Regions from separate parts of the Clostridium sp. SY8519 genome, predicted to be linked through region 1. Evidence: predicted binding sites of a transcription regulator. Region 1 holds the regulator's gene; the other holds the start of a gene.
The links. The regulator LexA, encoded in region 1, represses DNA repair genes until DNA is damaged. The targets are predictions, from matches to a motif close to CNAACANNTGTTNG.

Region 2: the regulator LexA is predicted to act here: its motif matches at 2,112-2,125, upstream of recA (recombinase RecA).

Annotation. Positions count from the first base shown of each region.
Region 1 covers NC_015737.1:2,473,619-2,478,201, reverse strand. The annotation lists gene yqeK (bis(5'-nucleosyl)-tetraphosphatase (symmetrical) YqeK) at 1-560, shown strand, start outside; gene CXIVA_RS11395 (hypothetical protein) at 742-990, shown strand; gene lexA (transcriptional repressor LexA) at 1,046-1,660, opposite strand; gene CXIVA_RS13555 (LysM peptidoglycan-binding domain-containing protein) at 1,918-2,349, shown strand; gene CXIVA_RS13550 (arylamine N-acetyltransferase) at 2,384-3,223, opposite strand; gene CXIVA_RS11375 (MBL fold metallo-hydrolase) at 3,283-4,062, opposite strand; gene CXIVA_RS11370 (metallopeptidase family protein) at 4,188-4,583, opposite strand, start outside.
Region 2 covers NC_015737.1:2,664,113-2,668,695, forward strand. The annotation lists gene rny (ribonuclease Y) at 1-292, opposite strand, end outside; gene CXIVA_RS12330 (regulatory protein RecX) at 408-1,022, opposite strand; gene recA (recombinase RecA) at 1,026-2,093, opposite strand; gene CXIVA_RS12340 (peptide chain release factor 3) at 2,270-3,859, opposite strand; gene CXIVA_RS12345 (phosphopentomutase) at 3,956-4,583, opposite strand, start outside.

The sequences.
Region 1 (4,583 bases):
TATCTGACTACATAGAACCCGGCAGAAATCAGGCCCCTCATCTGGAACAGCTGCGGAAAACAGCGCAGACAGATCTGGAAGAAACCGTGTATCGAATCCTTTCTGACACCGTGGAATATCTGAAGGATTCGAACGGAACGATTGATACAACAACCAATCTGGCCTATCAGTACTATCAGAAGAAAAGGAGATCCTACACAATGTACGATGAATCCAGAAAAATGGCTTCCGTTGCATGCGCTGCACTGGAAGAAAAAAAAGCAGAGGAAATTAAAGTAATTGATATCAGCGAAGTATCTGTGATTGCAGATTATTTTGTGATTGCGACCGCCGGAAACCAGAGTCAGATGAGCGCTCTGGTGGATAACGTGGATGAAAAAATGTATAAAGCCGGGTACACCGAGTGCCGGAAGGAAGGAAATCAGAGATCCAGCTGGTTCCTTATTGATTACAAAGATATCATCATTCATATTTTTCTGAAAGAGGACCGGCTCTTCTACGATCTGGAGAGAATCTGGAAAGACGGAAAGCTTATGGATCCGGAAGACTTAAAAGCTTAACGCGTAACAGCTTAATTTTGTTTTCCAAAAAACAAAAGGAGGATGGCGCAAGGGAACCTGCGAATAAATTCGCAGGTTCCCTTGCGCCTATGTATTATGGAAAAGAAATTCAATGTGAAAAGACCTGATGTAAGATATGTTGCTACAAAATTTTTTCTTGACGGCGATAACATCGTAGCATGTGTCACTGATCGATGGGCTTGAACAGATCACGCTCGATGAGGCGGCTGATATCGTGTTTGTTCAGGACAGCACACCAGCTGTTGAAAAGCACTATGACGATCATGGCAGAAAAACTGCGATCATCAGATGCCAGAAACCTGAAGAAAAGACATATCAGTATAGTGCCGAAGAAACAGCACGCCGTCTGCACATGACCGATATGACGTTTATAAAGGCAGACGGAAAAACTGTAGAGATCCAGTATTAGGCCAAAAAAAGCAGGGAGCATACATAGCTCTCTGCTTTTTTGCGGAAAAAGGCAATCAGTAAAAGCGATACACGCCAAACACCTTTCCGAGTATGGTCACATCCTGTACAAGAATCGGATCCATTTCATCGTTTTCCGGCTGCAGCCGGATGTGATCCGATTCCCGGTAAAAGGTCTTTACCGTCGCGGAATCATCAATCAAAGCAACCACAATATCCCCGTTTTCTGCTGTATTCTGCTGAGAAACAAGAATATAATCCCCATCCATAATCCCGATTTTGATCATACTGTTTCCCTGTACCCGCAGAATAAAAGTTTCCCCTCGGGGAATCTGATCCGCCGGAACCGGAAGATAGGATTCCACATTCTCTACGGCAGTAATCGGGATACCGGCGGCAACTTTGCCGATCAGCGGGACACTGGCAGTTTCTGTGCGAATCGTGTTGAAATTGTCATCAATGATTTCTATGGCCCGTGGCTTGGTGGGATCTCTGCGGATATATCCGTTTTTTTCCAGCTTTTCCAGATGCGCGTGGACAGAAGAAGTGGATTTCAAATGCACCGCGTCGCAGATTTCACGCACTGCCGGCGGATAGCCCTTGCTGAGAATTTCACTTTTGATAAAGTCAAGAATTTCACTCTGTTTCTTGCTGATTATTCCATAGGCCATGTGATATCCTCCTCACAGCAGAGCGCCTGGAAGAACGGCAGGAAAAGACCGAGCGCAGCCGGATCTGCTGATTCTGAATAAAGTATAATATTTATTATAATTTTACCATGGAGCAAAGAGAAAAGCAAACATATATTCCGAAAAAACGTTTGCTTTTCGGTTGACAACCAAACAGAAGTTCGATATTATAAGCATGCAAACAAGAGTTCGGAACATGTATTCGAACCATTGGCAATTAGTTACACAGGAGGTTATGAATGATGTACACAGCAGCATATAGTAAGCAAGATTTCTGCAGCAGAAACCAGTATGATCCTTCCTGTATCCACAGCGAATCCCACAGGAACAGACGGATCCGTGCAGCGAGAGAGAAGCAGCTGCGAAAAATGAAACGGCGCTTTGCCGGAATCTGTATCTTTTTCCTGGTGCTGGGCGCTGCCGCGGGCATTTTCGCCGCCTCCGCCCTGAAAACAGACGCCTCCCCCAGTCATGACCGAAAAGCCGTATATACCTCGGTTTATATCGAGGAAGGCATGACTCTGTCCGATCTGGCCCAGACCTATAATACATCCGGTACCGTCAGCAATCGAGCCTATATCCGGGAAATCAAAAAGATGAATCATATCAACGACAGAAATATCATTCATTCCGGCGCTTACCTGACAGTACCGACGTATCCGGAAGACTGAGCGCCTGCAGCGGAGAAAACGGAGAAAAATATTCTCAGGGCCGAATCTCATTCTGGGTCAGATGATCCAGCAGGTGTTCCGGCAGACGGAAGATTTGGGTCAGAACCTGATCCATTTCTTCCTTTTCATGAATTCTTTTTTGTATACATGAATTCTCATCACCGTTTACCACCTGCAGAAACGGTCCGTTTAATGCAGCATATCCATTTCTCAGACGAATATTCAGAAGCATTCCTTCGGTAAAATGATTGAATTCTTCCTGGGCCTGACAGCAGCAATAATGACTTAACGCCAGAAAATCCGCCGGATCCTGGGGCTGCAGACAAATTCGGAGCATAGGCACATACCTGCCCTTTGACAGGCGTTCCAGCTGCAGCCACTGATGCGGCAGAGAAACAAGCCGGTAAGTATCCATGGCTATTTTTTCCGGATGAAGGGTCTGAATTTCCAAAGCACCGCCGGGGACCGGTCCGCCAAAGCCCACATCACAATAGTAACTTGAGTCCCCGATCCGGACAACTGTAGCGCGATGCAGCGCCGGATAATAGGGATCAGAACCTTCCAGAACTTTGCAGAGCACAGGATATGCCTGATAGCCAAGTGCAGTCAGCAGACTGAAAAACAGGCTGTTCAGTTCAAAACAATAGCCGCCCCGTTTCTTCCGGACAATTTTGCGGTACAGATCCGGAATTTCCAGAGAAATCAGCCTGCCGCCGGGAATAATATCCAGGTTTTCAAATGGAATCAGCAGTTGGTGCTGAAAAATCAGATGATCCAGATACGCCTTGTTTAATGAATTCGAAAAATCGCACTGAATACGTTCTAAATAAGCAGCGGGATCCGGCAGCGGATCATAAAGCGCAGATAGGTTCATAGATAGTTTCCTCTGTGAAAAACATGTAACTTTTCGTTAAAGTTGTCTTTTGCGAATAGTTAAATCTCCAGCTCTGTTCCCGTGGATAAGGCATGAATATCCACCCCCTCTTTCTTCAAGAGGTCAAAGGCCTGGCTTCCGGTACAATGACCGGTATAATAAATGATTTTCGGCAGGCTGTGCGCCAGATTCCGAACGGTTTCCTCCGGCAGCATTTCCCCTGTCCGCGGGCTGAATAAATGAAATCCGCCGATCACAACATCCGGTTTACAGGGACAGCTTTGCAGGATATTCAGAACCCCTTTGTGTCCGCAGCCCATAAGCAATACAGTTTTTTCACCGTGAATGATCAGATGCTGTTCATGCTGAAACGTATCACGGGCAAAATCTTCCTTCAGAAGATTTTTATTTGTGGGATAACATTCTCCCGGTACATGGGTAAACAGCTCCAGTTCATCATCCAGTCGTTTATTTCCATTCAGCAAAACAACCTGCGGATGCCGCATCAGCTCCGGATCCAATCCGATATATGACGGTCCGTCCGGCAGCTTTGCGTAATGTTTCTGAAAGGCCTCTTTCTGCAGATATATTTTCGCGTGATGATTTACGGAAAGAAAAGACGCAAGTCCTCCGCCATGGTCTTCATGTCCATGGGATATCACAACGGTATCCACCTGTTCGATATCAACGGAACAGGCACGGGCATTTTTCAGAAACAGATCGGAAGATCCTACATCAAACAGCAGTTTGTGATGCTCCGTTTCAAGATAAATGCAGAGGCCATGTTCCGCCTTCAATGGTCCATGGGTCGTATCTTCGATCAACGTAATTAATTTCATTTTCTCCGCTCTCCCTTCTCCTGAAACCGGTATCTGATCCCTGCAGATTCCTGCAGTATCCGATTCATAAAATGTATTTATCCGGTACATATTGAGTGTCCAAGTAAGAACATCTGCATGCTGCGTTATTTTCCTTTGTCTGCGTGCATCATATAATATTTCCGCATGCGTCCGGCATCCTCTTCGATTAAAGTCCCTTTGCCAAACAGTCCGGCCCTTGTTTCCAGATGATGCCGAAACTCATGACGGATGGTCTCACGAATCTGGTTTCGTACAGTATCATCGTCTGCCTGTCCCAGCGCGGCTGCAAAAGACCCATAAAACAGGACGATCTGTTTTCCGAGTATCCCATGGTTGGTATACGTCCCCAGAATATAAAGGTCATCGGTGACACGCCCCGGATGAAGAAAAGCGGATTCATCCGCAAGAACGCCGCCGTTTAATTCTTCATATACATAATCCGGCAGAAGTTTCATTTCTTCTTCCAGAACCTGGCAGAAATTATCGAAATTATCCAGGAT
Region 2 (4,583 bases), 190 kb from region 1:
CGCGGCGTTCTGCACGGGATACCTCCTGCCGGCGGTCCTTGATTTCACGGTCAAGTTCGTTTTTCGACCTGATCGATTCCTCCTTCGCCTCCAGCAGCGCCTCGCGTTTTTTGCCTTCCGCTGTTTTGACAGCTTCGTCAATAATGGCGCGGGCACGGTCTTCCGCACTTCCGATCTTGGCTGCCGCGTCCTTTTCCATCTTGGATTTGGCAGCTGCATACGCGATGAAGAATGCTGCTACGGCTGCAATTGCTACTGCGATTATTGTGACGATAATCGGATTACTGGCCACAGGAGCACCTCCTTATTTCATTTTCATTGTACATATAACGAACTGTAAAATTGCTTCCATTCGATCATAAATTACAACGTTCTAATAGTATCCTTTTTTGGCGCATCTGTCAAGGTCAGCGGCAGTTATTCCGCTGCTGTTCCATCACCCGCCGGATGGCATCGGAAGAAAATCCCCGGCCGGCAAGGAACCGGTATATTCTGCCTTTTTCTCGGTAATCCGCAGTCTCCGGATCATATTTTTTCCTGACCAGAAGCCGGGCAATCAGCTCCTCTTCTTCTGTTTCGTACACTTCTTCCAGCGCCTGCTCGATCAGTTCCGCGGAAATCCCCCTCTGCCGCAGTCCTGCCCGGATCCGATTCCTGCTTTTTGTCTGCTGCTGGCTGCTGATATAAGCGCAGGCATAGCGGTAATCATCCACATAATGGTAGGATTTCACATAGGAAACCGCCTCATCTGCCACCGTTTCCGGATAGCCGTCCCGGCGCAGTTTATCCCGCAGCTGATATTCCGTCCGGTCCTGCCGCTGCAGCAGATACATCAGGCGCTTTTTCGCCCGGGGAAGCAGAACATCCCTGAAAATCTCCTCCAGGCTCTCCTGCGCAATCTCCGAACCGGCCCGAAGCGCGTATACGGATACTTCGCGGCTGTATAGCGGAAAACTGCTTCCGTCCTCCAGCGACACCACTCTGCGTCCGTTTTTCGCCGGTGAAATCTCTGTAATCTCCATGATTTACTGTTCCTGCGGACTGCCTGCCGCGCTTACGGCATCCGGGTCCGCTCCTGCTGTCCTGGCTTCTTCCGGTTCTTCCAGGCCGTACGCGACACGTACCTGACGTTCAATCTCATCAAAAATGTCGGTATGCTCCCGCAGAAATGCCTTGGCATTCTCCCTGCCCTGTCCGATCTTTTCTCCATGGTAAGAGTACCATGCACCGGATTTATCCACGACTTCACACTTGGCCGCCAGATCCAGCACATCCCCTTCCCGGGAAATCCCCTGTCCGAACATGATATCGAATTCTGCTTCCTTAAACGGCGGCGCGATCTTATTCTTTACGACTTTAATCCTGGTACGGTTGCCCACATTTTCGCCGTTCTGCTTAATCGCCTCAATCCGCCGCACATCCATGCGGATAGAGGAATAGAACTTCAGCGCGCGGCCGCCGGTGGTGGTCTCCGGATTACCGAACATCACGCCTACCTTCTCACGCAGCTGATTGATAAAGATCACCGTACAATTGGACTTGGCGATCACTCCGGTGAGTTTCCGCAGTGCCTGGGACATCAGGCGGGCCTGCAGACCCACATGGGAATCCCCCATTTCGCCGTCGATTTCCGCCTTTGGCACCAGTGCCGCCACCGAGTCCACGATCACAATATCCACAGCGCCGGAACGAACCATGGTCTCTGTAATCTCCAGCGCCTGCTCGCCATTGTCCGGCTGGGAAATGTAAAGATTGTCGATATCTACGCCTATGTTACGCGCATAAGCCGGATCCAGCGCGTGCTCCGCGTCAATAAATCCGGCAATGCCGCCCCGCTTCTGCACTTCCGCAACCATATGCAGGGCAACCGTGGTCTTGCCGCTGGATTCCGGGCCGTACACCTCAATCACACGGCCGCGGGGAATCCCGCCCAGTCCCAGCGCAATGTCCAGGCTGATGGAGCCGGTGGGGATAGTCTCCACGTTCAGTGCCGCGCCGGAATCGCCGAGTTTCATGATCGCGCCCTTGCCGTACTGCTTCTCAATCTGGCTGATCGCCGCGTCCAGTGCCTTTAATTTATCATCTTTTGCCATAGATTCTTTCTCCTTTTTCGAACTAGCGTTCGCTTGTATTGTATTAACTATATTACACTCTTTCTGCAAAGTCAACGGTTTTCGAATCCGTGTTCGATTCCGGGCGCACCATCAGAAAAAAGAGTGCAGCCGCGCTGCACTCTCATCTTATCCCGATCCGGAGAAAGCCGTCAATGTCAGTTTTTACCAAATTCCGCGAGGACCAGACCTTCATTGCGCTCCAGCGTCATTCCGATACTCCAGGAATTTACAAACAGGAGAAGGGGGCGTCCCTTCAGATCTTCGATCTTTTTCATATCCGAAGTACCGGTCAGATGTTCCAGATCAATGGTCTCATTTTCAATCCACCGGATGTATTCATAGGGAAGGTTTTCCAGACGGATTTCCACGCCGTACTCCTTCTCCAGGCGGAACTTCAGCACATCAAACTGCAGCACGCCTACCACGCCTACGATAATTTCCTCCATACCGGCATCATGCTCACGGAAAATCTGAATGGCGCCTTCCTGGGCGATCTGATAGATGCCCTTGACAAACTGTTTCCGCTTCATGGTATCGATCTGGCGCACCCGGGCAAAATGTTCCGGCGCGAATGTGGGGATTCCCTCGAATTCGAATTTTTCCTTTGCGGTAGTCAGAGTATCACCAATGGAAAAAATGCCCGGGTCAAACACGCCGATGATATCACCGGCATAGGCCTCTTCCAGTATTTTTCTTTCCTGCGCCATCAGCTGCTGGGACTGGGCCAGTTTGATCTGTTTGCCGCCCTGCACATGAAAAACCTCCATGCCCGGTTCGTATTTTCCGGAACAGATCCGCATAAACGCGATACGGTCCCGGTGGGCTTTGTTCATATTTGCCTGAATTTTAAACACAAAGGCGCTGAACGTGTCCGCAAACGGATCAATCATGCCTGCGCTGGACTTTCTGGCCAGCGGGGAAGTGGTCATGGCCAGGAAGTGCTTCAGAAATGTCTCGACGCCGAAATTGGTCAGCGCGGATCCGAAAAACACCGGGGACAGTTCCCCCGCGGATACTTTTTCCTGGTCAAATTCCGCGCTGGCGCCGTCTAACAGTTCGATTTCGTCCAGGAGCTGCTCTCTGGCTTCCGCGCCGATCAATTCTTTCAGTTCTGGGCTGTCAATGCCCAGATCTGTCTCTGTGCCCTCTTTGGTGCCTTTCCGTGTGTCAGAAAAGGTCATAACCGTCTGGCTTGCCCGGTCGTAGACGCCCCGGAAATTTTTGCCGGAACCGATCGGCCAGTTCACGGGACAGGTTTCGATGCCCAGCTCTTTCTCAATTTCATCCATAAGCTCAAAGGTATCTTTCGCGTCACGGTCCATCTTGTTGATAAAGGTAAAGATGGGGATATGCCGCATGACGCAGACCTTAAACAGCTTTCTGGTCTGTGCCTCCACGCCTTTGGACCCGTCAATCACCATGACAGCGGAGTCCGCCGCCATCAGCGTACGGTAAGTGTCTTCGGAAAAGTCCTGATGTCCCGGTGTATCCAGGATATTAATGCAGTAATTTTCGTACTCAAACTGAAGTACCGAAGAAGTGACCGAAATTCCTCGCTGTTTCTCGATTTCCATCCAGTCCGAAACCGCATGGCGCGCTGTGGCCTTCCCTTTTACGGAACCGGCCTGGTTAATCGCCCCGCCGTACAGCAGGAATTTTTCTGTCAGTGTGGTCTTTCCGGCATCCGGATGCGAAATGATCGCGAAGGTTCTTCTTCTTTCTATTTCTTTTCTGTAATCTGTCAAACTGCTTACTCCATATTTTCTTTTCAAACTGCCGGGTACAGGCTTCGGTTCCGCCTCTGTCCTCCGGCTTTCACCTGCTTCCCCTCCGGCCCATGTCTAAAACAGCGGCGTGCCGGCAATCTTTCTGGGAATTTCCAACCAGGACAGCACGGTGGCGCCAATATCCGCGAAGGTACTTCTGGTGCCGTAATTTGTTCCTGCAGCTGCCTTTGGTCCCGCGATCACCAGGGGAATGTATTCCCTGGAATGATCCGTGGAAGGCGTGGCCGGGTCGCATCCGTGATCCGCAGTAATCATCAGCAGATCATCCGCTCCAAGCTTTGCCAACAGTTCCGGAAGGCGGCTGTCGAAGTAACTCAGCGCCTTCGCGTAGCCGTCTACGTCATTTCTGTGGCCGTACAGCATATCAAAGTCCACCAGATTGGTAAAGCACAGTCCGTGAAACTCCCGGTCCATCCATTCCAGTGTGCGGTCTATGCCCTCCGCATTGCCCGCCGTACGCACAAAATCCGTCACGCCTCTTCCTGCGAAGATATCGTTGATTTTGCCTACTGCCAGGACATCCATGCCGCTGCCGCTGATCTGATCCAGCATCGTCGTCCCGGTCGGCTCCAGAGAAAAATCATGCCGGCGGGATGTACGGGTGAAATTACCCGGTGTGCCGACAAAAGGCCGCGCGATCACCCGGCCCACCGCAAGGTCTCCGGTCAGCATGGCACGGGCC